DNA from 4 places in the Endozoicomonas sp. 8E genome. Region 2 is predicted to be linked to each of the others. Evidence: predicted binding sites of a transcription regulator. Region 2 holds the regulator's gene; each other region holds the start of a gene.
What was found. The regulator sigma-54, encoded in region 2, starts transcription at its own class of promoters, with help from an activator protein. The targets are predictions, from matches to a motif close to TGGCACNNNNNTTGCTNT.
Positions count from the first base shown of each region.

Region 1: the regulator sigma-54 is predicted to act here: its motif matches at 1,990-2,007, upstream of nirB (nitrite reductase large subunit NirB).
Region 3: the regulator sigma-54 is predicted to act here: its motif matches at 1,219-1,236, upstream of glnK (P-II family nitrogen regulator).
Region 4: the regulator sigma-54 is predicted to act here: its motif matches at 5,313-5,330, upstream of P6910_RS01260 (sugar phosphorylase).

Region 1 covers NZ_CP120717.1:2,971,632-2,978,986, forward strand. The annotation lists gene P6910_RS09280 (LysE family translocator) at 1-171, shown strand, start outside; gene P6910_RS09285 (NarK family nitrate/nitrite MFS transporter) at 246-1,715, opposite strand; gene nirB (nitrite reductase large subunit NirB) at 2,090-4,624, shown strand; gene nirD (nitrite reductase small subunit NirD) at 4,828-5,193, shown strand; gene P6910_RS09300 (NAD(P)/FAD-dependent oxidoreductase) at 5,195-6,466, shown strand; gene P6910_RS09305 (molybdopterin-dependent oxidoreductase) at 6,494-7,355, shown strand, end outside.
Region 2 covers NZ_CP120717.1:1,613,700-1,621,054, reverse strand. The annotation lists gene P6910_RS05825 (KpsF/GutQ family sugar-phosphate isomerase) at 1-81, shown strand, start outside; gene P6910_RS05820 (KdsC family phosphatase) at 81-614, shown strand; gene lptC (LPS export ABC transporter periplasmic protein LptC) at 934-1,506, shown strand; gene lptA (lipopolysaccharide transport periplasmic protein LptA) at 1,490-2,077, shown strand; gene lptB (LPS export ABC transporter ATP-binding protein) at 2,178-2,903, shown strand; gene P6910_RS05800 (RNA polymerase factor sigma-54) at 3,162-4,616, shown strand; gene hpf (ribosome hibernation-promoting factor, HPF/YfiA family) at 4,810-5,121, shown strand; gene ptsN (PTS IIA-like nitrogen regulatory protein PtsN) at 5,136-5,588, shown strand; gene rapZ (RNase adapter RapZ) at 5,854-6,711, shown strand; gene P6910_RS05780 (HPr family phosphocarrier protein) at 6,711-6,980, shown strand; gene mgtE (magnesium transporter) at 7,169-7,355, shown strand, end outside.
Region 3 covers NZ_CP120717.1:6,551,889-6,559,243, forward strand. The annotation lists gene P6910_RS23095 (ammonium transporter) at 1-526, opposite strand, end outside; gene glnK (P-II family nitrogen regulator) at 759-1,097, opposite strand; gene P6910_RS23105 (hypothetical protein) at 1,363-1,827, opposite strand; gene P6910_RS23110 (accessory factor UbiK family protein) at 1,945-2,208, shown strand; gene P6910_RS23115 (DUF2541 family protein) at 2,504-2,905, shown strand; gene P6910_RS23120 (hypothetical protein) at 2,996-3,748, shown strand; gene P6910_RS23125 (YifB family Mg chelatase-like AAA ATPase) at 3,894-5,402, shown strand; gene phnW (2-aminoethylphosphonate--pyruvate transaminase) at 5,517-6,659, opposite strand; gene P6910_RS23135 (UTRA domain-containing protein) at 6,944-7,355, shown strand, end outside.
Region 4 covers NZ_CP120717.1:309,426-316,780, reverse strand. The annotation lists gene P6910_RS01290 (efflux RND transporter periplasmic adaptor subunit) at 1-277, opposite strand, end outside; gene P6910_RS01285 (TolC family protein) at 274-1,527, opposite strand; gene P6910_RS01280 (hypothetical protein) at 1,620-2,063, opposite strand; gene P6910_RS01275 (glycosyl transferase) at 2,175-3,386, opposite strand; gene P6910_RS01270 (HAD-IIB family hydrolase) at 3,446-4,339, opposite strand; gene galU (UTP--glucose-1-phosphate uridylyltransferase GalU) at 4,344-5,174, opposite strand; gene P6910_RS01260 (sugar phosphorylase) at 5,379-7,094, shown strand.

The DNA of each region.
Region 1 (7,355 bases), 1.4 Mb from region 2:
ATTGTGATGACCTGGGTTGTGGTGGATTTGGTTTGCAAGCTTCTTTACGGGCTACTGTCAAAATCTGTGAAGCCTATGCTGAATACAAAAAAAAGCATGTCGTTATTTGAGCGTTCTACAGGGGGGCTCTATGTTCTGGCAGGCATCGCTGCCGTGTTGATTGTAAAATAGAGGATCAGGCTGAAGAATATCCGGTGGCTGTGTTTTGTTTCAGTGGCCCATTGTGGACCACTGAAACAAAATGGTCAGGTCACATCAATCATGGTGACACTGCCGTCAGGCATCACTTCGGCCATCTGACCCTTAGGTTCTTCCATCAGGAAGAGGGTAAAGAAACCCAATACTGCAGTACCTGCGATAACCATGAAGAAGGTCGAGTAGTCCACCAGAGACAATACTGTCAGGTAGAAGACAGCCCCCACGTTACCATAGGCTCCTGTCATACCGGCAATCTGACCTGTCAGTCGACGCTTGATCAGGGGGACAGCCGCAAATACTGCACCTTCACCAGCCTGCACAAAGAAGGAGCAGGCCATGGCAGCAACAACAGCCAGAACCAGTGGCCAGCTGGAATCAATGATGCTCATCATGTAGTAACCACCGGCCAGGCCCGCAGTCAGAACCAGCAGAGTGATCTTGCGGCCAAACTTGTCACTGAGTAGTCCTCCCCCCGGACGGGACATCAGGTTCATGAAGGCATAAGCGGAAGCGACCAGACCTGCCATGACCGGATCCAGTTCAAAGGTATCTGCAAAGAACAGAGGTAGCATGGACACCACGGCCAGTTCAGAACCGAAGGTAGCGAAGTAAAGAACGTTCAGAACAGCCACCTGCTTGAACTGGTACTGGTGAATAGCTGGCACAGGCTCGGAGAAAATGTGCTTGTTGACCTGCCAGACTTTCCAGACATCAAACAGGTAGATGGCAGTCAGGCCCACATAAATAGCCGTTGAAATCCCGGCACTGAGCATGGCAACACCGTTGGGTGAAAGCTTCCAGGTCAGCAGAGCCAATGCCGCATACATGGGAATTTTCATGATCAGCAGCAGGGCAAAGTCGCCTTTGCTGGTGACTTCCATGGCGCCAATGTTCTTGGGACGGAAGTAGGTAGAGCCTTTAGGAGTATCAGTGACGTTCATGTAGAAGACGACACTGAACATTAATGAGATCAACCCGGTCAAGCCAATGGCGTAACGCCAGCCATCTTCTCCACCAAAGAGCAGCGCAATGGTGGGCAGAGACATGGCAGCAGCGGCAGAACCAAAGTTGCCCCAGCCACCGTAAATACCTTCTGCGGTACCCAGTTGACGAGCGGGGAACCACTCAGATACCAGACGAATGCCGACCACAAAGCCTGCACCAATAGTACCCAGCATAAAGCGGGCTATGGCGGCCTGGGTGAAGTCATCTGCCATGGCATACATAAAACAAGGAATACTGCAGATGGCGAGGAGTCCGGAATAGACTTTTCTGGGTCCGTATACATCAGTGAGCATACCGATGATGACTCGAGCCGGGATGGTGAGGGCCACGTTCAGAATCAGCAGGGTTTTCAGTTCTTCACGAGTCAGGCCCAGTGATTCGGAAATAGCCAGGGCCAGGGGCGCATGGTTAAACCAGACCACAAAGCTTATAAAGAAGGCAATCCAGCTAAGGTGCAGAATCTTGGTTTTCCCACTAAAAGAAAACAGGTTAAATGAATCGGGGTTGCTCATACATCCTCCTTGTTTTACAGATTCCCCAACTAAAAGCAAACATCAGGCCAATATGATAAATGCACCGATTTGACCTGCATTTTTCTGCGTATTAAATGAATTTTCTCATTTATATAGGAAAGTCCTTTATTTGAGTGTGGAAAGCCTTTGAGTATTTTTTCTGCTCACCAAAGTGGTGCTTATTAGCTATTTAATTATTTATGCGTGCATCATTTTTGTGCGAGTAACTAAAGTCAGAGGAGAGATTTTCCTGTTTTTATCGTGTTTTGGAAGTGGGCACGGCAGTTGCATAAGCACAAGAATTAGAAAAGAGGCTGGCTCTAAAGGATGCAGTTGTACCGGCCCAATGCTAGATACTAAAGAGGATGTCTGGGATGAACGGAAAAGAAACCCTGGTGGTTGTCGGTAACGGCATGGTAGGTCACCGCTTTCTGGAGAAACTGGTAGATGCTGGCGGTCTGAAACGCTTCGACGTGGTAGTGTTTGGAGAAGAGGTTCGCCCTGCCTATGACCGGGTTCATCTCAGTGAATTTTTCACAGGTCGTTCAGCGGATGACCTGTCTATGGTTTCTGAAGGCTTTTATGAGCAGGAAGGTATTAACCTTATTCTTAATGAAGCCATCACATCGATAGATCGTGAGTCCTGTGAAGTAATGACAGCCAGTGGCATGGCTCAAAAATATGATCAGCTGGTGCTGGCTACAGGCTCCTATCCATTTGTTCCTCCCGTACCCGGACATGACCGTGAAAACTGTTTTGTCTATCGTACCATCGAAGATCTGGAAGCGATTAAAGAAGCTGCCCGTAACAGTAAGGTCGGTGCCGTTGTGGGTGGCGGTCTGTTGGGGCTTGAAGCAGCAAAAGCGCTGAAAGATCTTGGGCTGGAAACCCACGTGGTGGAATTTGCTCCCCGTCTGATGGCTGTTCAGGTGGATGATAGCGGTGGCGCCATGCTCAGACGCAAGATCGAGGGTCTGGGGGTCACGATTCATACCTCCAAAAATACCCGACAGATTGTTGATGGTGAAGGTGCTGTTCACCAGATGCAGTTCGCTGACGGCGAACAACTGAATACCGATATCGTACTGTTTTCAGCCGGTATTCGCCCAAGAGATGAGCTGGCGAAAGCTTCCGGGCTGGAGTTGGGCGAGCGTGGCGGTATCGTTATTGATAACGACTGTCGTACATCTGATGAACGAATATTTGCCGTTGGTGAGTGTGCACTCTGGAGTGGCCGTATCTTTGGTCTGGTTGCACCGGGCTACCAGATGGGTCAGGTGGTTGTAGATCAGCTGACGGGTAAGGACGGTAATCAGTTTACTGGTGCCGATATGAGCACCAAGCTGAAACTGATGGGGGTCGATGTTGCCAGTATTGGTGATGCCCATGGCAATACAGAAGGTTCCCTGAGCTACCAGCTGATTGATGAAGAGAAAGAAGTCTATAAAAAACTGGTGGTTTCCAAGAATAAGAAAAAGGTTCTGGGAGCTGTATTGATAGGCGATGCTGAAGAGTACGGCAGCCTGTTGCAGATGATGCTGAATGACATGCGTCCACCGGAAAATCCTGCCGAACTCATTCTGCCTCAGAGCGATGGCTCAGCAGCGACAGGTTTGGGCGTGGCTGCTCTGCCAGAAACGGCTCAAATCTGTTCCTGTTATGACGTCAGTAAAGGTGATCTGGTCAACGCGGTGGCCGGTGGCTGCATGGATATGGGGTCACTAAAAGCCGAAACCAGTGCCGGAACCGGTTGTGGCGGTTGTACGGCTCTGGTCAAGCAGGTTCTGGATCATGAGCTGACTGAGTTGGGTGTTGAGGTCAAAAAAGATATCTGCGAGCACTTCCCGCACTCCAGGCAGGAACTCTATCATCTGGTTCGTGTCGGTGAATTAAAGTCTTTCGACGAAGTTCTGGCAAAGCATGGCAAGGGGCGTGGCTGCGATATCTGTAAGCCCACCATTGGCTCTGTTCTAGCTTCCTGCTGGAACGAGTATGTGCTGAAAGATCAACATGCACAAGTGCAGGACACCAACGATTATTTTCTTGGAAACATGCAGAAAGACGGCACTTACTCCATTGTGCCAAGGGTTCCGGGAGGTGAAATTACGCCCGATAAACTGATCACCATTGGTGAAGTAGGTCGGGACTTTAACCTCTATACAAAAATCACCGGTGGCCAGCGTATCGATCTTTTTGGTGCCCGTGTGGAACAGTTGCCGAAAATCTGGAAACGTCTTGTCGATGCCGGTTTTGAAACCGGTCATGCCTACGGTAAATCACTGCGTACCGTGAAATCCTGCGTCGGCAGTACCTGGTGTCGTTATGGGGTGCTGGACAGTGTCAGTATGGCGATTGCTGTTGAAAATCGCTACAGGGGCGTTCGTTCTCCTCACAAAATCAAAATGGCTGTGTCCGGATGTACCCGTGAATGTGCTGAAGCCCAGAGTAAAGATGTGGGTGTTATCGCCACGGAGAAAGGCTGGAACCTCTACCTCTGCGGTAATGGCGGCATGAAGCCTCGTCATGCCGACCTGTTTGCCACCGAGCTGGATGATGAAACGCTGGTCAAATACATTGATCGTTTCCTGATGTTCTACATTCGCACTGCAGATCGTCTGCAGCGTACTTCTGTCTGGATGGAAAATCTGGAGGGTGGTCTCGATTACCTGCGTGAAGTGATTATTGAGGACAGCCTGGGTATCTGTCAGGAGCTGGAAGATGAGATGACCTACCTGGTGGGTACCTATCAATGTGAATGGAAAACCACCCTCTCAGATCCTGAGAAACTCAAACGTTTCAATCACTTTATCAACACTGATGAAAGCGACAGTAACGTGGTGTTTGTGAACGAGCGGGATCAGATTCGTCCTGCTACCCGTGACGAAAAAATCGCCCTTAAACAGCTGTAAACGAAGTGCCTCTAGCAGCCTGTCGGACTTAAGACTGTCCTACTGCGGTTGCAATAAATTGGTCTAAAAATCCCTGTTTCTTCGTCAAATAGCTCGCTATTCTCCTCAGAAACAGAGATTTTTATCCTCAATTTCTTGCAATCCTCGCTACGGACGCTTAAGTCCGACAGGCTGCTAGCGCTGAAAAAAAGGAGACTTTAATAATGACTCAAGTGCTCACAGCCAATAAAGGTTGGACAACCGTTTGCAGTGAAAGTGATCTTCTTCCTAACCTGGGTGTTTGTGCTCTGGTGGATGGTGTTCAGGTTGCGCTGTTTAAAGTAGACGACCAGGTTTATGCACTGGATAACTATGATCCATTCAGTCAGGCCAATGTTATCTCTCGTGGTCTGGTAGGTGATCTGGAAGGGCGTCTGGTAGTGGCATCGCCCATTTACAAGCAGCACTTTGATTTAAGTACGGGTCAGTGTCTGGAGGATGAGGCTGTAGCGCTGAATGCTTATCCCGTAGAAGTGGTGGACCAGAGGGTTCAGGTCTCACTGGTATCGGTTACCATCGAGGCAGCCTGATATGACAGCGGCATTCAAGGCGGCTGACGTTAGTCGTCAACCGTCATTGCAGCAGAAGCTGCTGGTGGTGGGAAATGGCATGGGCTCAGTCCGTTTTCTGGAAAAGCTGGTTGAGCAGAGCGGTCATCAATATCAGGTCACCGTCCTTTCTGAAGAACCCTGCCCGGGCTACAACCGAATCCAGTTATCCAGGCTGTTGGCAGGCAGCGTCGATCTCCAGGGGATTCAGCTGCAACCTGAGTCCTGGTATCAGGATCAGGATATCAATCTGTTATCGGGCAGTGACTATCGGGTCAGTGGTCTCGATCTTGAGTTGAAGCGAGTCGAGACAGAGGGTGGTCAATGGTTTGATTACGATCATCTGGTCCTGGCGACGGGTTCTCTACCCAATCGTATTCCCGTACCCGGGGCCGATCTGGAAGGCGTTATGGCTTTCAGGACTCTCGATGATGTTGAGCAGATGCTGACCGCTTCATCCAGTCCTGAGGCACAGGCTGTGGTGATTGGTGGTGGACTCCTGGGTCTTGAATGTGCCAGTGGTCTTGCCAGGCGGGGCATGAAAGTCATCGTGGTGGATACCATGTCCATTCCCATGGCCCGACAACTGGATAAAAAGGCCGGTAAGCTTTTGCAAAGTGCACTGGAAGAAAAGGGCATTGAGTTCCGTTGCAATGCCATGCTTGATTCCTACACGGGCGAAAATGGCAGAGTGACTGGCGTGCAACTCAAAGATGGCGAGTGCTTGCAGGCTTCTCTGGTGGTCGTCACAGCAGGTGTTCGGCCCAATATAGAACTGATCAGGGAAACCGGGCTGGAGTGTGACAGAGGTATTCTGGTGAATGACAGAATGCAAACTTCTGACCCTTCAGTAACGGCCATTGGTGAGTGTGTTCAGTTGAATAGTGACCTGTTTGGTCTTGTGGCGCCGGTTTATGGCCACGCTCAGGTGGCCGTGCATCGCCTGTTGGGTACCTCGGGAGAGCGGTTTGAGCCGGTTCCGATTCCTACCAGCCTGAAAGTTGACGGTATTGATCTGTTTTCCAGTGGACAGTTTGTTGCGCAAGAGAGTGATGAAGAGATCATCATTGATGCTGCGGGGGTTGGGATCTACCGAAAACTGGTGATCCGTGATCACAAGTTGATGGGGGCTTTGCTCTTTGGAGATGCTTCCGATGGTCTCTGGTATCAGGAATTGATGGAAACAGGGCAGGATATTTCAGATATTCGCGACCGGCTTGTTTTCGGCAAACGTTATCTGAATTCAGGCTCCTAGGAAATTATTAATAAAGGAAGTATGTCTATGTCTGGCAGCATCGATACCTGCAATGACCAGCAGCAAGTCATCCATACGACGTGTGCCTATTGCGGTGTTGGCTGTGGTATCAAGGCGACGATCACCGATAAAGATTTGCATATGGTAGATATAGAAGGCCGCAAAGATCACCCCGCTAATTTCGGGCGCCTTTGTTCAAAAGGGAGCGCTCTTGGGGAAACAGTTTCTCTGGAGAATCGACTGCTAACGCCTTTTATAGGTGAACAGAGAGTCAGCTGGGATTCTGCCCTGGATGAAGTCGCTGAGCGACTGAAAGCCACAATAGAAGAGTACGGCCCTGAAGCGGTGGCTTTATACGGTTCTGGTCAATTACTGACAGAAGATTATTATGTGGCCAATAAACTGATGAAGGGGTTTATTGGTTCCAGCAACATGGACACCAACTCACGGCTCTGTATGGCTTCTACGGTAGCCGGTCAGAAGAGGTCGCTGGGTTCCGATACAGTTCCCGGCAGCTACGAAGATCTTGAGTTGGCCGATATGATTGTTTTGGTCGGAGCCAATACGGCTTGGTGTCACCCGGTATTATTCCAGAGAATAAGGGCTGCAAAAGAGCAGCGTCCGGACATGAAGGTGGTTGTTATTGACCCCCGTGCCACAGACACCTGTGATATTGCAGACCTGCATCTTCCGCTGAAATCAGGCACGGACACCGCACTCTTCAATAAGCTATTCAGCTATCTCGATAAGCACAATAAGCTGGATCAGTCGTACATTGATCAGCACACCCAAGGTTTTAATGAGGCTCTGAAAGCCGCCAGAAAAATAGGAAACTTTTCAGAGGTCGCTGAAATTTGCGGGATTGAAAAGGGTGCACTCAAGCAGTTTT
Region 2 (7,355 bases):
GCACTAATCTGTGTGGATGATGACAATGAACTGATCGGCGCCATTAATATGCACGATCTACTGAAGGCGGGCGTAGTATGATCAGTTCTTCACTACAATCTGTCGCTGCCAGGATTCGTTTGGCTGTTTTTGATGTAGACGGTGTTCTCACTGACGGCAAACTGTTGTTTGGTGAGCATGGCGAATCACTGAAAATATTCAATACTCTGGACGGTCATGGCCTGAAAATGCTCAAGCAGTCAGGTGTAAAAACAGCCATCATCACCGGCCGTCGATCCGTATTTGTTGAAAAACGAGCTTCCGACCTGGGCGTAGATATTTTCTATCAGGGCCGTGAAGACAAGTTCGTTGCTCTGAAAGAACTGCTTCAGGAAGAGGGTCAGGGTCTTAGTCTGGATGAAGTTGCCTACATCGGTGACGATCTGCCAGATCTCCCAGCCATTCGACAGGTTGGTTTTGGCTGTACCGTTCCTAACGGGCATTACTACGTTCGTGAACACTCACCTGCTATCACTACTAATCGTGGCGGTGAAGGTGCAGCCAGAGAATTCTGTGACTTCATTCTTAAAGCCAAAGGCAAGCTGGATGACATGCTGAGCAGTTACCTGAAATAGAGTTAAAAATACCTATAATGTCGCTGTAATAGTTTTCTATCATTACAGCGATAGCTTTACACGCTCAGGCATTTTTTTGACAACAAGAAAGCACAATCGTTTAACTCTGGTTGCCTAAGGCCGACAGCCAGTGTCTAGCGTTTGAAAACATTCGTCTGCAGCCCCTGATGATCAAAAAAAATCATGGTAGACTGAATTCATTTGCTGCGAAAATGCCGCCGACTGCACAAACTGGGCAGCATTTTCCTGGATGACCTTCTTTTGTTGCTATCTGCCTGTGCAGATTCTGACCAGATTGTGACCCGGAGCCAATGATCTGATGCCCAATCGGAACCTGATAATCATTGCTTTTCTTATGCTGATACTGGTCGGAGTCGGCTATTGGGCTTATGACAGCAAACTCCATGTTGGGGTTCAGAAAAAACAGCCTCTGGTTCGCGAAAACGCTGACTACTATTTTATTGACACTAGGATCATCCAGTTCAACAAAGAGGGTAAACTGGATTACACGCTGGTTTCAGACAGTATCACCCATTACCCGCACAATGATACAACGTTGCTGCAAACCCCTCATCTGGAGAATTTCAGCACCCCCGGAAAACCCATGGTGGCCGACGCCCTCTATGGCAAACTGTTGCCCGGCAACGAGGATATAGAGCTCTGGGATGATGTGGTGATGACCCAGACGAATCTCGGCAATGGTAGTCATGTGCGAATAGACACTGATTTCATGACCATATACTCTGAAAAGGGTCTGGCGGTTACCGATCGACCGGTACTGATCACCAACGACACTGGACGTACGCGCGCCATTGGTATGGAGGCTTTCTTCGAGGAGAGTCTGGTTAAACTCAAGTCTAGGGTAAGAGGATTTCATGAGCCAAAGCCATGAACAGGCCAAGCGCCTTCATCCAAATGAGCGGCCAGACAGAAAGAGCCGTCGCAGAGGGGTCGAATATTACCTGATCCTGGGGGCCACGGTTCTGCTCCCTGTCATGGCACAAGCATTGCCATCCGACCGGCAGAAGCCTATTGAAATCGAATCCAACACCGCCGATATCGATAACAAGAAAGGTGTATCCATCTATAAGGGCAATGTTGTGATGATCCAGGGCACCACCCGGATTACCGGAGACAAGGTGACCATATATTCCGCTCAGCAAGAAGTTAAGAAAATTGTGGCAGAAGGCAACCAGGAAAGGGCTTACTACGAAGAACAGCAACCTGATGATCAGGGCACTCTGCAAGCCTGGGGTCATACTATCGATTATCAGGTGGCTGGCGATAAGATCCAACTGATCAAGCAGGCACAGTTGACTCAGAAGGGTGATACCTTCACGGGTGAACGTATTGATTATGACCTGACCAAACAGACCGTGAATGCCAAGGGCAGCGAGAACAAAAGCAATCCGGATGGTCGGGTCAAAATGATTTACCAACCCAAACCTGAGAGCAAGCAGTAGTACTCAAACCCCATTACACTCAATGCTCAACGACTGAACAGGCTTGAAAGGGCTGTCAGAAAAACGACAGCTAACTTTTAAACAGGAAGACAGACACCGGATGGCAACGCTTAAGGCAGAACATCTCAGTAAAAGCTACAAAGGCAGACAGGTCGTCAAAGATGTATCCCTGGCTGTCGACAGTGGTCAGATTGTTGGACTTCTTGGCCCCAACGGGGCCGGTAAAACTACCTGCTTCTACATGATTGTAGGTCTCGTAAAAGCAGACGGTGGACAGGTTGATCTCAGTGGCCAGAATTTAACCCATGAACCTATGCATGGCCGAGCCAGAGCCGGCGTAGGTTATTTGCCACAGGAAGTTTCTATTTTCAGGAAATTGACGGTCACCGATAACCTGCTTTCGATATTGGAAACCCGTTCCGACCTTTCCAGGAAAGACCGCATTGCAAAGATGGAGTCATTACTTGAGGAGTTCAATATCAATCATATCAGGGACAATCCGGGTATGAGCCTTTCCGGTGGTGAAAAGCGCAGGGTAGAAATTGCCCGAGCTCTTTGCACTGACCCAAAATTTATCCTGCTCGATGAACCCTTTGCCGGTGTTGACCCCATTTCTGTTGGTGACATCAAGGCTATTATCACGCACCTGAGAGCCCGAGGCATCGGAGTCCTGATTACCGACCATAATGTCCGGGAAACACTGGATATCTGCGAGAAGGCCTACATTGTCAGTGAAGGCACTATTATTGCCGAGGGTGACAGTCAGACTGTCCTGGCTAATCAAAAGGTTCGTGACGTCTATCTCGGGCATCAGTTCAGTCTCTGATCAGCTCTTGGGTGGATCTCGCGAAAGAAGCGAGCAAAGGTGTTGAGCTGATTTATCTTCGTACTCTTGTTCTGAATGTTGCATGGCTGACTTGATGAATCACTTTCCCGAAGCTTCAGATGTGATTATAATCCCAGTGACACGGAGAGTAGCCCAATCAAAAAAATCAACAGACACTGAGATATAACTGTCAGGCGCTGATGGCATCAAATCTGGCACCCTCAGTGCAGACACCGAAGTAAAGGTATACAGTTGCCTATGAAGCCATCCTTACAGCTAAAAATGGGCCAGCAGCTGACCATGACACCTCAGCTGCAGCAGGCCATAAGGCTTCTACAACTTTCCACTCTGGATCTTCAGCAGGAAATCCAGGAAGTTCTTGAATCCAACCCGATGCTGGAGTCTGAAGAGTCTGTTGAAGAACCACCTGCACCCCGTGATGAAGGGGAGCGACCTGTTGACTTTAATGAAAAAGCAGAACAGCCCCCGGAACCGGAAGAACCCCAGTGGGCCGACAGCATACCCAATGACCTGCCCGTTGACTCCGGATGGGATGATGTCTATTCCAGCCTGCCCGCTGCAACCGATGAAGAACATGATCCTATTGCCCGCTCCCGGGCTACTGATTCCCTCCAGGACTACCTGGAATGGCAGTTAAACCTGACTCCCATGACTGACAGAGACAGGCTGATGGGTCTGGCTGTTATCGAAGCCACCAATAATGATGGATACCTGACTCACTCCCTGGAAGAAATTTATCTTTCGCTACAGGAACAGCTAGAGGAACTGGCGTTTGAAGAACTTCAGGTCATGCAGCGACGGATTCTTCACTTTGATCCGGTGGGTTGCGCCAGCGCCAACCTGAAAGAATGTCTCGAAGTTCAACTCAATCAACTGCCACAAGAAACCCATTTCCTGAAAGAAGCACGCCTGCTGATCCAGAATCATCTTCAGGCACTGGGAAGTCGTGACTACGCTCAAATCATGCGGCGTACCCGTCTCAAAGAACATCAACTCAGGGAAGCCCTTAACCTGGTTCAAAGCCTCAACCCGAGGCCCGGATCTGAAATCGGTCAGGCAGACACGGAATACGTCACCCCCGATATTTCGGTCACCAAAGTCAGGGACCGCTGGGCGGTTGAACTGAACTCAGAGTCCCTGCCCAGACTTCGCATCAACAACAATTACGCCTCAATGGTGCAGCGTGCCAATAACAGTCGTGACAACGTCTTTATGAAGAACCAGCTACAGGAAGCCCGCTGGTTTCTGAAAAACCTGCAAAGTCGTAACGAAACCCTACTGAAAGTAGCCGACAAGATTGTTGAATTTCAGAAAGATTTTCTGGAGCAGGGTGAGCAGGCAATGAAGCCCCTGGTGCTGGCAGACATTGCTCAGGCAGTGGATATGCACGAGTCCACTATTTCCAGGGTCACTACCCAGAAATACATGCACACTCCAAGAGGCGTGTTTGAGCTGAAATACTTTTTCTCCAGCCATGTCAGCACAGCCACTGGCGGCGAGTGCTCATCAACAGCCATCAGAGCCTTGATCAAAAAACTGGTATCCGATGAAAACCCTAAAAAACCACTGAGTGATAACAAAATTGCCGGTTTGCTGGGGGATCAGGGGATCAAAGTAGCCAGGAGAACCATTGCCAAATATCGTGAATCGATGAATATTCCGCCATCGAATGAACGCAAGCAGCTTATTTGAGCCTTCAGCGATTATGGTAATAAGCTTTCGCAGGTTGAGGTAATCGACCCTTATACCACAAATCGCCCCATAGATTTTTTGTCTCAGAACAGCGCCAACTGTCAATGACAGTGATAGACTTTCAATCAGGGTTGCCCGTAGAATCCCGGGGGCAGTCCAATGTCGAGAATCGGGATCAGCAGGAGAGCGTTACATGCAAGTCAACATCAGTGGACATCATGTAGAGGTGACTGAGGCTCTGAAAGATTATGTCACCAAGAAACTCGACCGCCTTGCCGCCCACTTTGATCAGATTACAAACGTTCAGGTCACTCTGAGTGTTGAAAAACTGAAGCACAGAGTGGAAGCGACTCTACATGTTCGTAGGGCGGATATTAATGCAACCGCTGAGGCTGAAGATATGTACGCTGCCATTGATGACATGTCGGACAAACTGGATCGACAACTGGTAAAACACAAAGAGAAAACGCTTGACCGGCTACAGGGTGCCAACGGCCGCCTGTAAGCATCGATCGCTGTATGATTATTGAAAACATTCTTACCCCCGGGCGCACCCTTTGCGATGTGCAGGGGGCCAGCAAAAAGAAAATCCTGGAAATTGTTGCGGAAATCATCAGTGAGCATGTTCCCGCCATCAACACCAAGGATCTGTTTAACAAGCTGATTAGCAGAGAGCGACTCGGTACCACCGGTTTAGGCAAAGGGATAGCTCTGCCCCACTGTCGCTCCAGTGCTTGTCAGCATCCTACCGGACTTCTGATCAAACTGTCTGAACCCGTAGATTTTGACTCTGTGGACAAACAGCCGGTCGATCTGGTGTTCGCACTCATCGTTCCGGAAGAAAATACTCAGGAGCATCTGAATATACTGCAGGCTGTGGCTGAACGCTTTCAATCAGAAGTATTGTTGAGCCAGATGCGAGCGGCAGAAACTTCCGAGGCACTTTACAACATCATCTGTCCCCCCGCTTAAAGGCTGTATATAAAAAACATTTTGCTTGCTGATCTGATAAGAGAAGCAGGCAAAATGTTTTTTGCTCAGAAATCCTTTCTTCTTCACTTTTGTCACTACAAAGCCTATTTATCCTTCAAAACTGCATGGAATAGAAATATCCGGACTATGCTAGAAATAAAAGCAAGCGACTGGTTCTAATCTCATTGGGTTTTGATAGACTTGCCTCACTCGGAACCAGGTGAGAGACCTGTTTACACAGTCAAACAATCGGGAAGGACACACCATGAAGCTGGTCATCATCAGTGGACGTTCAGGCTCCGGCAAAAGCTCCGCCCTTCACGCCCTTGAAGATGAGGGCTTTTACTGTGTAGACAACCTTCCTGCCAGCATGTTGAATGATCTCCCAGCCAATCTTAAAAGCAACCTGGTTGAACCGCACCGTATGGCTGTCAGCCTCGATGTTCGTAATGTGCCCGGCTCTCTGGAACGCTTCCCGACATTGTTGGAAAAGTTGAAAAAACAGGGGGTTGAGTGTCAGGTAATATTTCTCGACGCAGACAGCAACACCCTGATGAAGCGCTATAGCTCGACACGCCGTCGCCATCCTCTCAGCAATGATGAGGTATCCCTGACAGAAGCCATTAATCTGGAAAAGAAACTGCTGGCTCCACTGGCTGAAGAAGCCGACATAAGGCTGGACACTTCACCACTGTCTGTCCATGAAATCAGAGAACAGATAAGACAACGACTCTGCGGCTCCACCAGCAAAAGTATGACCCTGATGATCCAGTCCTTTGGCTTCAAGCACGGCATGCCGGTTGACGCAGACTACGTCTTTGATGTTCGCTGTCTGCCTAATCCTTTCTGGGTTGAAGCCTTAAGATCCTTCACAGGTCAGGATCAGCCCGTTAAAGATTTTCTGACATCAGAACCCATGGTGGATGAGATGTTTGAAGATCTCAGCACATTCGTGGAAAAATGGTTACCAAGGTTCGAATCCGGACAGCGCAGTTATATGACGATTGCGATCGGATGTACCGGCGGGCAGCACCGTTCCGTATTTATTAGTGAAAAACTGGGCGAGTGGCTCAAAGAACGTTTTGACTGTGTTCAGGTCAGACATCGGGAGCTTTCCAAATAATGATCAAGAAGCAGATCACCATTATTAATAAACTTGGTTTACATGCTCGGGCAGCATCCAAATTTGTTTCTACGACTTCGGCTTTTGCCAGCCAGGCAAGAGTGAGCTTTAATGGCCGTGAAGTGGATGGAAAAAGCATCATGGCCGTCATGATGCTGGCTGCTGGAAAGGGCTCTGTCCTTGATTTGACATTTGAAGGCCATGATGAAGAAGAGGCCTGTTCGGCTCTGTGCAATCTGATCAATGATTTTTTTGAAGAGGGTGAATAGTCACCCTTTTCATCATTAAATCTCTGTTTATACTGGTATCTCGAAAAGCTTTGCCAGAGATTGAAAGCTCAGCAAAGCAAACAAAGAATGACATGTGAAATGGCTGAGTCTGACTATCAGACTTGATGGTTACCAGAACAGAAGTTCGATACTCAGACACTTCTACCAAAAAAGCCGGATACGCATCTATGGCACAACAGCTACAACTGAGTATCGGAGACAAAGCATTTCAGGAGCTCAACGAAGCTCTTGAGCACGGCGTTTCTCCCGAACTCAGGCGTATGCTGAATGGTCTTCCGGCTCCGGATGCGGCTCATCTGCTTGAATCTTCCCCCCCCAAACTTCGCAGCCTTCTATGGCGCCTGATCGATCGAG
Region 3 (7,355 bases), 2.4 Mb from region 2:
CACCGGAACCTGCAAAGTCCTGGAAGTTAGCTTCGTTCAGGAACCCACCACCCCATTTCCAGAAGCCCTGTACGGGATAAATGAAGCCAGTCATGAAGACCGCAAACAGCAGGAAAGACCAGAGCTTCATGCGCTCTGCAACTGCACCGGAAACGATGGACATTGCAGTCGCAACAAAGACCACCTGGAAGAAGAAGTCTGAACGTGCAGAGTAGTAGGGCGCATCATCACCACCGGCAGTTACCGCTGCAACCGTGTTTTCATTACCAATCAGAGAACCAAGGACCGGCAGGATACCGCCTTCATTGGTTCCAGGATACATAATGGCGTAACCACAGAGCAGATACATGGTACAGGCAATTGCAAACAGGGCGATATTTTTAGTAAGAATTTCAACCGTGTTTTTAGAACGGACCAGGCCGGCTTCGAGCATGGCAAAACCAGCTGCCATCCACATTACCAGCGCACCGGACATAAGAAAGTAGAAAGTATCGAGTGCGTACGACACTTGAGCCAGATTTTCCACAGGGCTCCTCCCAAAAAAGTTCAGCAGATAAGTAGTCTTTTGCTACGGCGTTTGTGCCCTGGAAACAGCCTCCTTGACTCGAAAACTGTTTCCACATTAGCCATTTTTATTTTTGCGAATGCCGTCTGATGCTTTTAGTGTATCTGAAGCAAACGACAAAGCTTGTTTATTGTTGTGCATGCACCCTGAGAACCATGAGCTTCCTGACTATGGTCTCTTGCTGCTCTGTAAATCAAATAGCGTCTTCGCCAGTTTCGTTAGTTCTGATCCGAATCGCCTGCTCCAGATTAGTAACGAAGATCTTTCCGTCACCAATCTTGCCTGTGTTGGCAGCCGAAGAAATGGCTTCGATCACCTGATCCAGCAGGTCATCTGCAATGCCGACCTCCAGCTTGACCTTGGGCAGAAAATCAACCACATATTCAGCTCCACGATAGAGCTCAGTATGTCCTTTCTGTCGACCGAACCCCTTAACTTCGGTGACAGTGATACCCTGAACACCAATCTCGGACAAAGCCTCTCGCACGTCGTCCAGTTTGAATGGCTTAATGATGGCTGATACCAACTTCATAAAAGCTCTCCTGAGTGAATCCTGTTGGCCAACAGGGAAAATCCGGACATTGTTATTGTGATCCGCGCTCCCAGCCCCAAGTATTCAGCTGATCTAATTTCCAACTGAGTTTGGTGGCTTATATGCAGACACTGTGCCAAATTTTGAAAACAACCTGTCAAAAGGGCTTCTGGAGTGAAAAAGGCCCATTCCAGTTCACTCGTTAAATTGTACGCACCAAAAAAGCCCGCCTCTCACACCTCCTGCACTCAAATCGCGCATTTCTTTAGTGCAATGGATCATCATCTGCCTCTGAGACAAAGCCTGCTAACTGCTTGGACAACATTGCCGTAACTGCAAAACGTAAGCCCCAATCTTCAGCGCCCCGTTCTGGCGCATCATCCCAATAACGCACACCACCTGCGATGCTCACCGATAGCTGGCCTATGCGTACTATTTTTGACAGCACAGCATTTACCGAAATATTCCATTGACTATTTTCCCAATCGTAAGCGCTTTCGGTTTGTAGCGAATATGTCCGGCCTTGCAACCGTCGTGTATCAGACAAACTGTAACCATTTTTGATTGCTCGCACCGAGAAATCTTCGGTTGACGTGGCGTAAGGGTCGTCTCCGTTATCCGCAGCGTTGAGACTGTTTGAGACGATAAAACTCGCAGACAGAGAGAACCAGCCGAGGGCAGATACAGGTTTGATTTGAGTCTTCGGCATAAGCCAAATCCATGAACTCATCGGGTCACTATTCATGGAGCAACCAATAATTTAGCACATAAAAGCAGACACGGCGAAATAGCTGCTTGTGGTATCATCACCAACGGTTTTTAATCACAGCAATTGCAGGAATAATCGATGATCGACAAAGCCTCCCTTATCGGTAGTATTGCCGGCAAAGCAGGACAGGTTCTGGGTGGGCAGAAAAGCCAAACCCGGGAAGATATTGAGCACAACATCAAGGCAATGGTGAGCAGTGCTCTGGCCAAATTTGAACTGGTCAACCGTGACGAGTTTGATGCCCAAGTCGCCGTTCTGAAGCACACCCGTGAAAGACTGGAAGCCCTTGAAAAGAAAGTGGCCGAATTGGAAAAAGCGGAACCGTCTGACTCCTGCTGTTGATGTCATTGGCCGTTCTTGCCCTGAGAACGGCTGACCCACGCCCTGCCCTGCCCGTTTTTACTCTTCACTGACATTTTTTACTATTTGAGAAAAACTTTAAAATCAATAACTTAAGTAACAACCACGATTATCCCCCTCGGTAGTTATCCCTATAGAGATACTACTTTCTTCGCTATAGCATTGCTCTACAAATTAAGGCGGCCGCCTCAATATCATGGGGTGGCAAGGGCCATATCCCAACAAAGACAGAATGGCCTCAAGGACAAATAGTGAAAATCTCAGGAGAACAATCACTATGAAACGCGCACTTTCAATGTTTACTCTGCTGATGACCATGCTGATGTCTGGCTTTGCACAGACCGCTTCAGCCGCTGGCTGGGAACTGCTGGGCGAAAAGAAAGTCAGTCGTCGTGCAGAAGTAGACACCATCCGTGTTGGTCTGAGAGACGGTGCTTTCAAGCGTATTCAATTCAAGGTCAAAGGGGCTGACGTGGATTTCGACAAAGTGATCGTTCACTACGAGAACGGTCAAAGCCGTGAAGTAGCCATCCGCAGCAAAGTCAGAAAAGGCGGCAGCTCTCGCGTCATTGATCTGCCCGGTAAAGCAAGGGCCATTGAAAAAGTCAGATTCTACTACGACACCGAAGGAACCGGACGCGCTCAGGCCAACGTTCTGCTCATGGGTAAGTCTGCCTGATGACAGACAATCGAGAAGTGGCAGCTGAACGATTGTAAAGCTTCCGGGTCTGGAGCCATTTAGCTTCAGACCTCTCTGGAGAGAACCCATATGATAAAACGACTGTTTACGTTTTTAGTTTTAGTTACCACCTTTTCAACGGGCTCAACGGTGGTCCATGCAAGCCCGGGCAATAATGACCGGGATGAAATCCGTGAAGAGCGCCGTGACGATCGTCAAGATAATCGTGAAGAGCGCCGCGACGATCGTCAAGATAATCGTGAAGAGCGCCGCGACGATCGTCAAGATAATCGTGAAGAAAGCCGTGACGACCGTCAGGATAATCGTGAAGAGCGTCGCGACGACCGCCAGGATAATAGAGAAGACAGAAGGGACGATCGTCAAGACCACCGTCATAATCGCTGGGATGGTCCAAAGGTCATCAAGAACAACCTGGTTGTTGTAGCCCCAAGAAAAAGGGTGATCAGAAACAATATTGTTGTGGTAAGAAACTATGGTAACTCATACTACGGCTATGGCCATTACCACGATGACAATGACGCCTATAAATGGCTGGCGTTTACCGCCATCACGCTGAAAATTCTCGACAACATCAATGAAGCGGCGCAGCGTGCTCACGAAGAAGCCCAGATCAAAGCCACTTCAGCGCCGGTCGGTGAAAAGATCATCTGGGATGAAGGCGATGCTTCCGGCTATGTTGTTACTACCAAAGAAGGCAAAAGTGCCTCCAGCGGTCTGGTTTGCCGTGAATTTCAACAGTCCATTACGGTAGGTGGTCAAACCGAGGATGCCTGGGGACAGGCCTGCCTGCAGGAAGACGGTTCCTGGAAAATCATCAACTGACCTCTGCACCGGCCAGCCTGCTGGCCGGACACTTCTGCCAGCAAATCCCTGAATCACTGCTATTCTGAACCCTTCAGCTTTGCAAAGGCATTCCATTGCGGTGTGCCAAAACAACAAAAACAAGCACAAAAAGAAGGGAGTGTTTATGTCGCGGCTCGCTGTTGTTCAAACCCGCGCCAAAACCGGACTGGACGCACCTGCGGTATCGGTTGAAGTCCATTTGTCGGCAGGTCTGCCAGCTCTGAATATGGTCGGTCTTCCGGAAGCCGCTGTTCGTGAAAGCAAAGACAGGGTAAGAAGTGCCATCCTCAACAGTGGCTTTGAGTTTCCGGTTTCCCGTATTACCGTGAATCTGGCACCCGCTGATCTTCCCAAAGAAGGCGGTCGCTTTGATCTGCCTATCGCTCTGGGTATTCTGGCGGCATCGGGCCAGCTTAAACCTGAGTCTCTGGCAGGTTACGAGTTTCTTGGTGAGCTGGCCCTGTCGGGCGCACTGAGACCGATCACCGGCTCATTGCCAGCATCCATAGCCTGCAGCCAATCGGCTCACACACTGCTGCTGCCCCAGATGAATGCACAAGCGGCAGCCCTTTGCCCCGATGCCAGAGTGTTGGGGGCAGAAAACCTGCTGGGAGTCTGCGCTCATCTCACCGGTAATCAACATCTTACAGAAGCCATCTGCAACAGGAATGAATCCCCTGTCGATTATCCTGATCTGCTGGATGTAAGGGGGCAACAACAGGCTAAACGGGGTCTGATGACGGCCGCCGCTGGTGCTCACCATCTGATTTTCTACGGCCCTCCGGGAACCGGCAAAACCATGCTGGCCAGTCGCCTGCCCGGGATTCTTCCCGAGATGAATGACCAGGAAGCTCTGGAAGTGGCCGCCATACATACTTTGTCTTCCTATAGCCAGCCCCCTTCATGGAAGCAGCGACCCTTTCGCAACCCCCATCATACCGCTTCAGCCGTCGCCCTGGTGGGTGGAGGCAGCCAACCCCGACCAGGAGAGATTTCCTTTGCGCACAACGGTGTTCTGTTCCTGGATGAACTGCCGGAGTTTCAAAAGGTAGCCCTGGAAGTACTGAGAGAACCCCTGGAAACCCGCGAAGTGGTTATTTCCCGGGCCAAAGGTCAGGCCAGCTTCCCTGCCGGCTTTCAGTTAATTGCCGCTATGAACCCCTGCCCCTGTGGATATCTTGGCGATCCACAGAAAGCCTGCCAGTGTTCTGCAGAGCAGGTCAGGCGTTATAAACGAAAACTGTCAGGCCCTTTACTGGATCGCATTGACTTACAGATAGAGGTCTCCAGTCAGAAAACGGAGCGACTTTTTGAAAACCCGCCTGAAGATGAAAACCTGTCAACTGAAAAAATACGTCAGCAGGTGATTAAGGCAAGGTCTATCCAGCAGCGCAGGCAGGGGAAACTCAACGCCCGTTTGTCTGCCAGCGAGATGAATGAATACTGTTCACTGAATAAAAAAGAACAGGATTTCATGACCCGGCTGTGTGACAAACTGGGTTACTCCGCCAGAGCCGTACACCGAATACTGAGAGTAGCCCGAACTCTGGCGGATCTTGAGGAAAAAGACATTCAACAAAAACATCTTGCTGAAGCGGTGCATTACAGGAAGCTGGATCGTGAACCGGGTTAACCGATGACCTCTTTCTGTTTTAAAGCTATTTTTTCAATCTCTGGCTATCAGTTACCGGCTCTGGCAAATCATGCATCGGTTAGCTCTTACTTCCAGGTTCACACCCTGAGAGTATTAATGTTCCTGCCAGTACATGCTTTCGGAAACGGCTTTAATCAATCGACTGATGTCTTCCGGATACACTTCTCCGATATTGCCGATTCTGAAACAGTCGGCATCGGAGACTTTACCCGGATAAATAACGAAACCTTTCCCTTTCAGCTGCTCATAAAAGCGCAGGAATTCATAATCCGGGTGCTCTGGAGAGTAAAAAGAAGTAATAAACGGAGAGTGCAGTTCACTGTCTAACAGACACTGGAAGCCCAGCTCATTCATACCCTGGACGAGCAAACGCTGATTGCTGAAGTAACGCTTGTGGCGGGCAGCAATGCCCCCCTCTTCATTTAACTCAGCCAGGGCTTGATGGAAAGCCCTTACGGTGTGGGTAGGAGAGGTAAAACGCCACTTACCGTGATTCTTCTCCATACATTGCCACTGATCATAGAGGTCCAGAGACAGAGAGCGGGCCAGCCCCTTGCATTGGGACAAAAAAGTGCGACGTGCTATGACAAAGCCAAAACCGGGTACGCCCTGAATACATTTGTTGGCAGAGCTGATCAGAAAATCAATGCCCAGCCCGGCAAGGTCAATCGGGACACCGCCGAAGCTGCTCATGGCATCAACTATAAGAATACAGTCGTATTTCTTCACCACGGGTGCTAGAACTTCAATAGGATTTAGCATGCCTGTTGTGGTTTCACAATGAACAATGGCGACATGAGTGATGGCTTTATCTTCACAGAGTATCTGATCGATTTCCCCCGGCGTCGGCGGATTAATCTCACCACAATTCAAAATGCTGTGGGGAATATTCAGATACTCGGCTATCTGGGCAATACGGGCACCGTAAGCCCCATTGTTGATGACTAGTAATTTACCTTCATCAGGGATAACCGACCCAATCGTAGCTTCTACCGAAGCAGTACCACTACCCTGCATGAGAACGGCGGTGTAATCCTCAGTGTCCGAAGCCAGTTTAATGAGCTGACTGCGGATCTCTTCAACCACGCCAAGGTTGTAATCATCATCCCAGGTACACCAGTCACGCAGCATCGCTTCGCGGACACTGGCAGAGGTTGAGAGAGGTCCCGGGGTCAACAGGAGATAGGGATTTTCCAGGCTCTTTTCTTTCACAGTGGGTACTTCTTTTGTAGACATGGCTTTAAACGAGAAACCTTATAGAAACAGATATTTTTAATTATCTGGTATATACCAATTTACATTAATCATGACGGGGACACCTTTTTCTGTAAATAGCCAACGGCCATTCTTCATAAAAATTTCACATTCATCACAGTCGGGAGACCTCAGATAAAGGAAGCCAGAACGCCTGATGAAGCAAATATTTAATTGTCATAAAAGCGTTCATTTAATTGTCATAAAAACGGTTTAGCATGGTATATACCAGTTGAGAATCTATTGACCCTTAGAGAATAGTATTTATGGGACAGGGAAAAAATCAGTATCAAATCATCCGCGCTGTCCTGAATGAACAGATAGAAAGTGGTGAATTAAAACCGGGGAGCAAACTGCCCTCGGAACGATTGCTGAGTGAAAAATTCGGCACCACCCGCATTACTCTCAGAGAGTCATTGTCCTCACTGGAAGCCGACGGGCTGGTCTATCGCGAAGATCGCAGAGGCTGGTTTGTTTCTCCGCAAAGAGTGACCTTCGATCCGACGGTGAATGCTAACTTTCATACTATCGTCACCCGCCAGGGTAGAGTGCCTGGTACCAAGGTGATCAATGCCGACCTGGTGCCAGCACCGCCCGGGGTTCAAAAGCTACTTCAGATTCCAGCTCTGACCCCGGTGTATCGGCTGCAACGCCTTCGTTCAGTGGATGGGCGAAATG
Region 4 (7,355 bases), 1.3 Mb from region 2:
CGAGACTGTTTATAACTGCAGAAGAAACTGCAATCGTACCGGGTGTATCGTCTACCTTTTCCTTTTTATAGACCGGCACAAGATCCATACCCATGGGTGACTTTCCTGGTTTGTCCCTTTTGTAATCAGGGTCCATGGGGGCAACCCAATACAGTGGCTTTTGGTCACCGGAGTCAGCCACGCTTTCATCATGGCCGTCCAGCAGCAGCCCCCTGGCACCGATCCCTGCCGCAAATGCAACTGCGGAGACTGACGCCATCAAGATCCAGTTTCTCATTGTGCCTTCTCCTTCGGCATCAGGTAATCAAGCTTTGCTTTGCTCTTCAGGGTATCCGCCCGGAGCCTGAGCAATTCAATCTGCAGGTTCAGTTCTTCGATATAGGATTGCACGACAGAGCGAAAGTCACTGGCATCACTCTGGTAGGCATTGAGCGTCGACTCTGACTGTCGGTGGGCCTGTGGCAGAAGCGTCTGCTGATATTGCTCCAGTCTCCTCTCAAGACCCTGAAAACGGGCATATTCCTGTCGGGCTTCAGCCATCAATTTTCTTAACAGCTCACTTTTTTCAGCCGTAGCTGCTTCCCGCTGATAATGACTGGCTGCCAGCTGTCGATCCTGACGATTGCCGGTGAACAATGGAATATCCACCATCAGCATCAGGGAGTATTGATCACGGCTGTCAGAGCCCATACTGGAAGACAGGTCTGACATGGATCGACTGTATTTGACCTCGGCTCCCCATTGAGGTTTATAAGCTTCCCGGGCCAGTGCAACACCCTGCTCTGATTGCTGAATCAATAGCTCCCGGGTGTTGATCAGTGGGTGAATCTGTACAGCCTTCATTGAAGGTGCAGATATTCCATTCTGACTGGGTAGCTTATTGGACAGTTCCACACTCGAATCTTCACCTAACCATCGGTTAAGTATCACGCGGCTCTCATTCAGACGGCTTTCAGACGACAACACCCGATCATCAAGTCGGGCCAGTGCCAGCCCGGCACTGATCAGATCCTGCTGACTTTTCTTGCCTTGCCGGTACATGGACTCAGTAACACTGCGCAGACTTTCGAACAGGTAGCGATTTTCATCCAGCATGGCCAGTGTCTGCTGCCAGTACCAGCTGTCGAGCCAGGCCAGTCGAACCTCTCTCAGCACTTCCAGTTTGCGGTTTTCGGCTGCTGAATCTGATCCCCTGGCCTTCAGCTCAGTCTTCTTGCTCTTGATCTGATTGCTGTCTCCGCGGGGGAGCATCTGCTCTATTTTCAGCTCCAGCATCCCCTGACTGGCAGGGTCCGGATTGTCGCCCGGAAGGTTCATGGTGCCTATGGACACTCTGGGATCAGACCAGCTCTCGTCAGCGATAGCCAGCTCCCGATAACCTCTGGACTGTTTTTCATAGGCTTGAATCATTGGGTCAGCAGCCAGAGCTTTTTGCTCAGCTTCTGAGAGAGTCAGGCGGTCTGCAGTGACTCCTGCCGATACCAATAACAGCCATGCAGCGGATGCCATAGTCCGTTTCAGTTGCATGTTTGTCTCCACAGCAGTGCCAATCCCATACAAGGGGGCACTGCAAAATCAAGGTTTCACTCAGTTTTTTAAACGACGATGTTTATGGAGTGCTATTCCAGAAAGGAGACATTGGCCAGATAGATATAAGGCTGCGAGCGGTATACTGAAAATGGGGGGGCAGAAATCCAGTCCTGCGACGGTTCAGCGTCCAGCAAGATCAACTCTGCAACTACATAAAGCAGGGTAAAAGTCGGCTTACTGTCCGGGTGAGAAAACGGGATATAGCGATCCTCAGAATCGCAGTCTGGACAAACCTGGTTCGCTTTCTGCAGATGCTCTGCCGGGGAAGGCTTACAGCAGTCATGATCCATGGACAAATCATCCGCCATGCCGTAAGCATTGGCTGGCATCATCATGGGCATGTCTGACTGGTCAGCAACCATAGCCTGTGACGACTCCATCAGGCAAACCTGCAACAACAAAAACATCAGCAGAGCAATCATTGCTGTGCCAATATTCTGCCTTTGTTTCAGGTTCAGGTGAAGGATGGACATAGAATTCAGGAGATTATGGTTCAGCTTTTCAACTTAAACTATCCAGTAGCTGGAAGGTCAACCCTTGAAAAGCTGAATGGGTGATGATTCGAGACTATCTGTGCGCTTTAATCAGGCATTGTCTTCTTCTACTGCATCATAGAGGCGCTCCAAAATATCAGGGACTGCAGACATCACCCGATTCCAGCTGGGAATAAAGGGTCTTTCCATGGGGTTTTCCAGGAAGTGTTGCCCTGCTGCCATAATGTTTCTGGCAAAGAGTTCAACGGCTCGCTCTTCCGTATCACGATCGACATGCAGGCCATTCATCATCGCATCATCGTAATAGGACTCAATGAAGTCCAGTGCGACCCGGTAATAAGTCGCTTTGATCGTGCGGAAGGTTTCAGTATTGAACTGAACCCCGTTGGTCGCCAGCTTCCTGAACACAGCCTTGATAATATCGTGGCTCATTTTGGACAGACCGGCATTGCGATCTTCTTCCGAAAGAGGCTGATGTTTGTGATCGTAAACATCGGCAATATCAACCTGACACAGCCGTTTATTGGAATAGTTTCTCTTAACTTCTGACAGTACCCCTATTTCCAGACCCCAGTCGCTGGGAATCCGGATGTCATTGAAAACACTGGTTCGCATGGAAAACTCACCGGCCAGGGGATAACGGAAACTGTCGAGGTATTCCAGGTAATCCATTGGGCCGAGAATTTTTTTCAGGGCTCGCAACAGCGGCGTCACCAGCAGACGGCTGACCCTGCCATTGAGTTTGTTGTCCGCCACTCTTGCGTAATAGCCCTTGCAAAAATCATAACTGAACGCAGGATTCGCTACCGGATAGAGCAGTCTGGCCAGCAGATCTCTCTGGTAGGTCACTATGTCACAGTCGTGCAGAGCTACGGCTTCTGACTTGGCTGAAGCCAGCACATAACCATAGCAGTACCAGACGTTTCTTCCTTTTCCAGCCTCTTTAGGGGCCAATCCCTTACTTTCAAGCAGACGGTCAATTTCACGAAGTCCGGGACCATCCTGCCACAGAATCCGGTGATGCTGATTCAACTGGGCAAAAAAGTCTCTTGAATAGGCAAATTCTTTTTCGTTGGCTCTGTCCAGACCTATAACAATCTCGGAAAGATAACCCACCTGGCTAAGCTCCTGAACAATATTATTCAAGGCCGGCCCCTTCAGCTCAGAGAACAGCGAAGGCAAAACCAGAGACATAGGGCGCTGACGGGAAAAGGCCTGCAGCTCCTGCTCCATATCTTCAACCGAACGTACCCTCAAATTATGGAAATTGGTGATAGTGCCATTCTGGTAAAAATCGCCCATAAATACTTTCTCTTCTTCTCGTTAGCGTTTTATGCCTTGATCACACTCTGCAGTTCAGCTCACCCGTCTTGTAAAGAGCAGTCTTTTATAACGCTGTCTTGTGGAGAGCGTACTGGCTCATGACCTTCCTGAATAGAATCAAGAACTTCCAATACCGCTTCATTCCAACCTTCAGGCCCGACTGACTTTGTGTACTTAATATTAGACAGATGTTCTGTAATGGGCTGCTTACTTTTTTCAGAACGCACAAGAACAGGAATATCCACTACTTCCAGCATGGGCAGATCGTTGAAACTGTCGCCCAGACCCATAGATATCCACGTCCACTCCGGAAAGTTTTTCAGGTAGTGTTTGAACAGCTTCTTCGCCGCCGAACCTTTATCCCCCTTGCCGGATACGTGATAGAAACGCCCACCCCGTGTCAGTTGTAATCCTTCTTCAGAAAGCTGCTTTTCAAACTGCTCCAATGCCTTATCACTGTCTTCCCAGATCAGAGGTTCACTGGCTTTTCGGTCTGCTGCCAGTTTAGCCTCCTCCAGATCGAGCCCCGAGAGATCGGCTATTTCACTATGAGAGCAATCACCAAACCCTCTGAACCGGAAGCCATACTGCTCGCGAAACTGTTTCAGTACCCTGCGTATCGCCTTATAGGGTTGACCATGGAAGTAATGGGTATTCTTGTCAGTATCAGACGACTGAAAGTAGTGAGCAGGGATGGTGGTAATCATTCCGTTTTCGGTAATAAATGGATGATCCAGAGCCATCTCCAGTTGCAGAGACAGCACCTCACTGAGGGTTTTGCTGGTATTGAAAACAACCGGAATATTTTGCTCTCTCAACCGGTCCAAAGCGGGTTTTGCCGCCACCCAGCTGTAGCTGTCATGATCCAGCAGGGTGCCGTCAAGGTCGGAAAATATGACCAGCTTCGCCATCGCCTTTTTGCTGTTGAACATCGACTCAAACTCTGTCCAGACGTTTTTGGTAGATGGTATTGGTGGCCTCGACAAAACCACTGACACTGCCACAGTCAAAGCGCTCACCTTCAAACTTGCAGGCAATGACACAGCCTTGTCTGGCCTGAGTCAGAATGGCGTCGGTCAGCTGCACTTCTCCGTTTATTCCGGGTTCAGTGTTCTCAATGATGTCGAAAATATCCGGTGTCAGGACATAACGTCCAATCACTGCCAGATTACTGGGCGCTTCTGAGGGGGCTGGTTTTTCCACCATATCGGTCACACGGATCAGGTTATCACTCAGGGCTTCACCCGCAATCACACCGTATTTATCAACTTCGGATTCGGGCACCTCCTGAACAGCCACAATGGTACAGCGAAACTGTTTGTAGAGACTGACCAACTGCGACATAACCAACGGACCACTGTCGTTAATACAGAGATCATCGGCCAGCACCACACCAAAAGGCTGATCGCCCATCAGGGTTCTTCCGCAGAGAATAGCATGTCCCAGCCCCTGCATCTGGTTCTGACGAGTATAGGAAAAAGTACAGGCCGCCATCACTTCACGAATGGTCGACAATTTTTCTTCTTTGCCACTGCCGGCGATTTCCGCTTCCAGTTCATAGTTGATATCAAAATGATCCGGAATCGCCCGTTTGTTTCTGCCATTGACAAACCCCAGGTCAGTCAAACCTGCCAGCATGGCTTCTTCCACGCCATATTGAATCAGGGGTTTATCAACAATAGGCAGCATCTCCTTGGGCATGGATTTGGTGGCAGGTAGAAAGCGGGTTCCATACCCCGCAACAGGAAACAGACACTTTTTAATCATATTATTACTCGTCTTATTGAGAAGTTTTGCATCTCATCGTACCTCATCAGGCTATAAGCAGAAGTCGTGCCAATTCAGAAAACCACCCGCCGGGGTCAACATCATTTACAATGATTGAAGGTTTTATAAATACGGGAGTGGCATGACTCCTGCTGCGAAGAAGGAAAAGTACTAAAAAAACATTGCCAAAGGGGAAGATGTATCGTGCAAAGTTATCCTAAAGCCTTCCATGCTTTTCATCAGGCCATGACTCAGCTTCTGATTCTCCCTTATGGACAGGAAGCGGGCGAGATAGCGGCCAGAATTGTCCGTAGAGTTCAGTATCATCTCCATGAAAATCCTCCCAAAACAGTTGCTGGCTGGTCAGAGAAAGATATTTTTCTGATTACCTATGGCGATACCCTCCATGACAACAGCGAACAACCCCCTCTTCAGGTCTTGAAGTGTTTTCTTGATGGCTATCTGAACGAGGTTATCAGTACCCTTCACATTCTTCCCTACTTTCCCTATAGCTCGGATGATGGCTTTTCTGTGATTGATTACCTGTCGGTCAACGAACAGCTGGGAAGCTGGCAGGATATAGAAGCCATCGCCTCTGACTATCAGCTTATGTCGGATCTGGTGATTAACCATGTATCCCGGGAAAGTCTCTGGTTTGCCGACTTTGTCAGTGGCCACCAGCCCGGCCGGGATTACTTTATTGAAGAAGACCCGGAGACTGATCTCAGTGAAGTGACCCGCCCAAGAAACTCCCCCCTGCTGGTGCCTATTCATACAAGGCGAGGGCTGAAACACGTCTGGGCCACCTTCAGTGAAGATCAGATGGATCTGAACTTTAAAAACCCCGATGTGCTGATTCAGATGGTAGATGTCCTGCTCTTTTATCTGGCCCGCGGCACCATGGTAATCAGGCTGGATGCCGTCGCTTTTCTCTGGAAGAAACCTGGCACTCACTGCATAAACCTGCCCGAGACCCATGCCATCGTGAAACTGTTCCGCCTGATTATGGAGAGAGCCTGCCCTGGCAGCACACTGCTGACCGAAACCAATGTCCCCCATGAGGAGAACATCAGTTATTTCGGGGACCAGGATGAGGCCCACATGGTTTATCAATTTGCCCTGCCGCCTCTGATACTGCATGCACTCAATCGGGGCACAGAAAAATACCTTGTGCAATGGGCCCGTAACCTGCCCGATTACCCCGAGAGTTGTACCGTTCTGAACTTTACTGCCTCTCATGATGGCGTGGGCCTGCGCCCGTTGGCAGGAGTGATCCCGGAAAATGAAGTTTCGGAGCTGATCGACAGCATGCACCGTTTTGGGGGGTTCGTCAGCATGCGCACCCTTTCGGACAACACTGAGTCACCTTATGAGATCAATATTGCCCTGTTTGATGCCATGAAAGGGACAAGAAGGGGCGAGGACCAATGGCAAGTGCAGCGATTCCTCTGCTCCCAGCTCATCATGCTGGGGATGCGCGGAATACCTGCTTTTTACATACACAGCTTGTTTGCCACACATAATGATTTGGCAGGAGTCGAGAGTAGTGGCAGAACCCGCTCGATCAATCGCCGCAAGTGGTTACTGGAAGAATTATTGCCTGAGCTGGAAAACCCGGCTTCGACTCGGTCGCTGGTTTTCCATTCGTTGCTGAATCACATCAGAGTTCGCAAACAGGAGCCCTGCTTTCATCCCAATGCCTCCCAAACCATTCTGGATATGGCGCCCGGGATTTTTGCATTCTTGCGTACATCTCCCTGTGGCCGCCGGAAACTGGTGGCTATACACAACCTGACATCGGCTCATCAAACGTTGAACCAGCCAGACTATGTCGGCTGGTTCGATTTACTGGGCAACGGGGTCATACAGGACCTTCAACTCAAACCCTATCAGGTATTGTGGTTAGCAAAAACGCCGTAAACCCTCGCCCAATCGAGGGTATCGTAAAACTCCAACAACTCGTTACCAGGCTCCTGGCAACACTCTCTTTGTTGAGGGTGATATGTTTTGCCAGGCGCTCCGGGGCTAGCAAAAGACAACAATCGTCTAAATAAGTGACCGAAGTCATCCATCTGCCCATCGAGTGGCTCGTGATCACACTCTTGGGGCACAAAAAACGATAAGTACTTCTATGAGTTTTTAACAGAATCTCCTTGCCAGAAAGCACGCTTATTACCATGG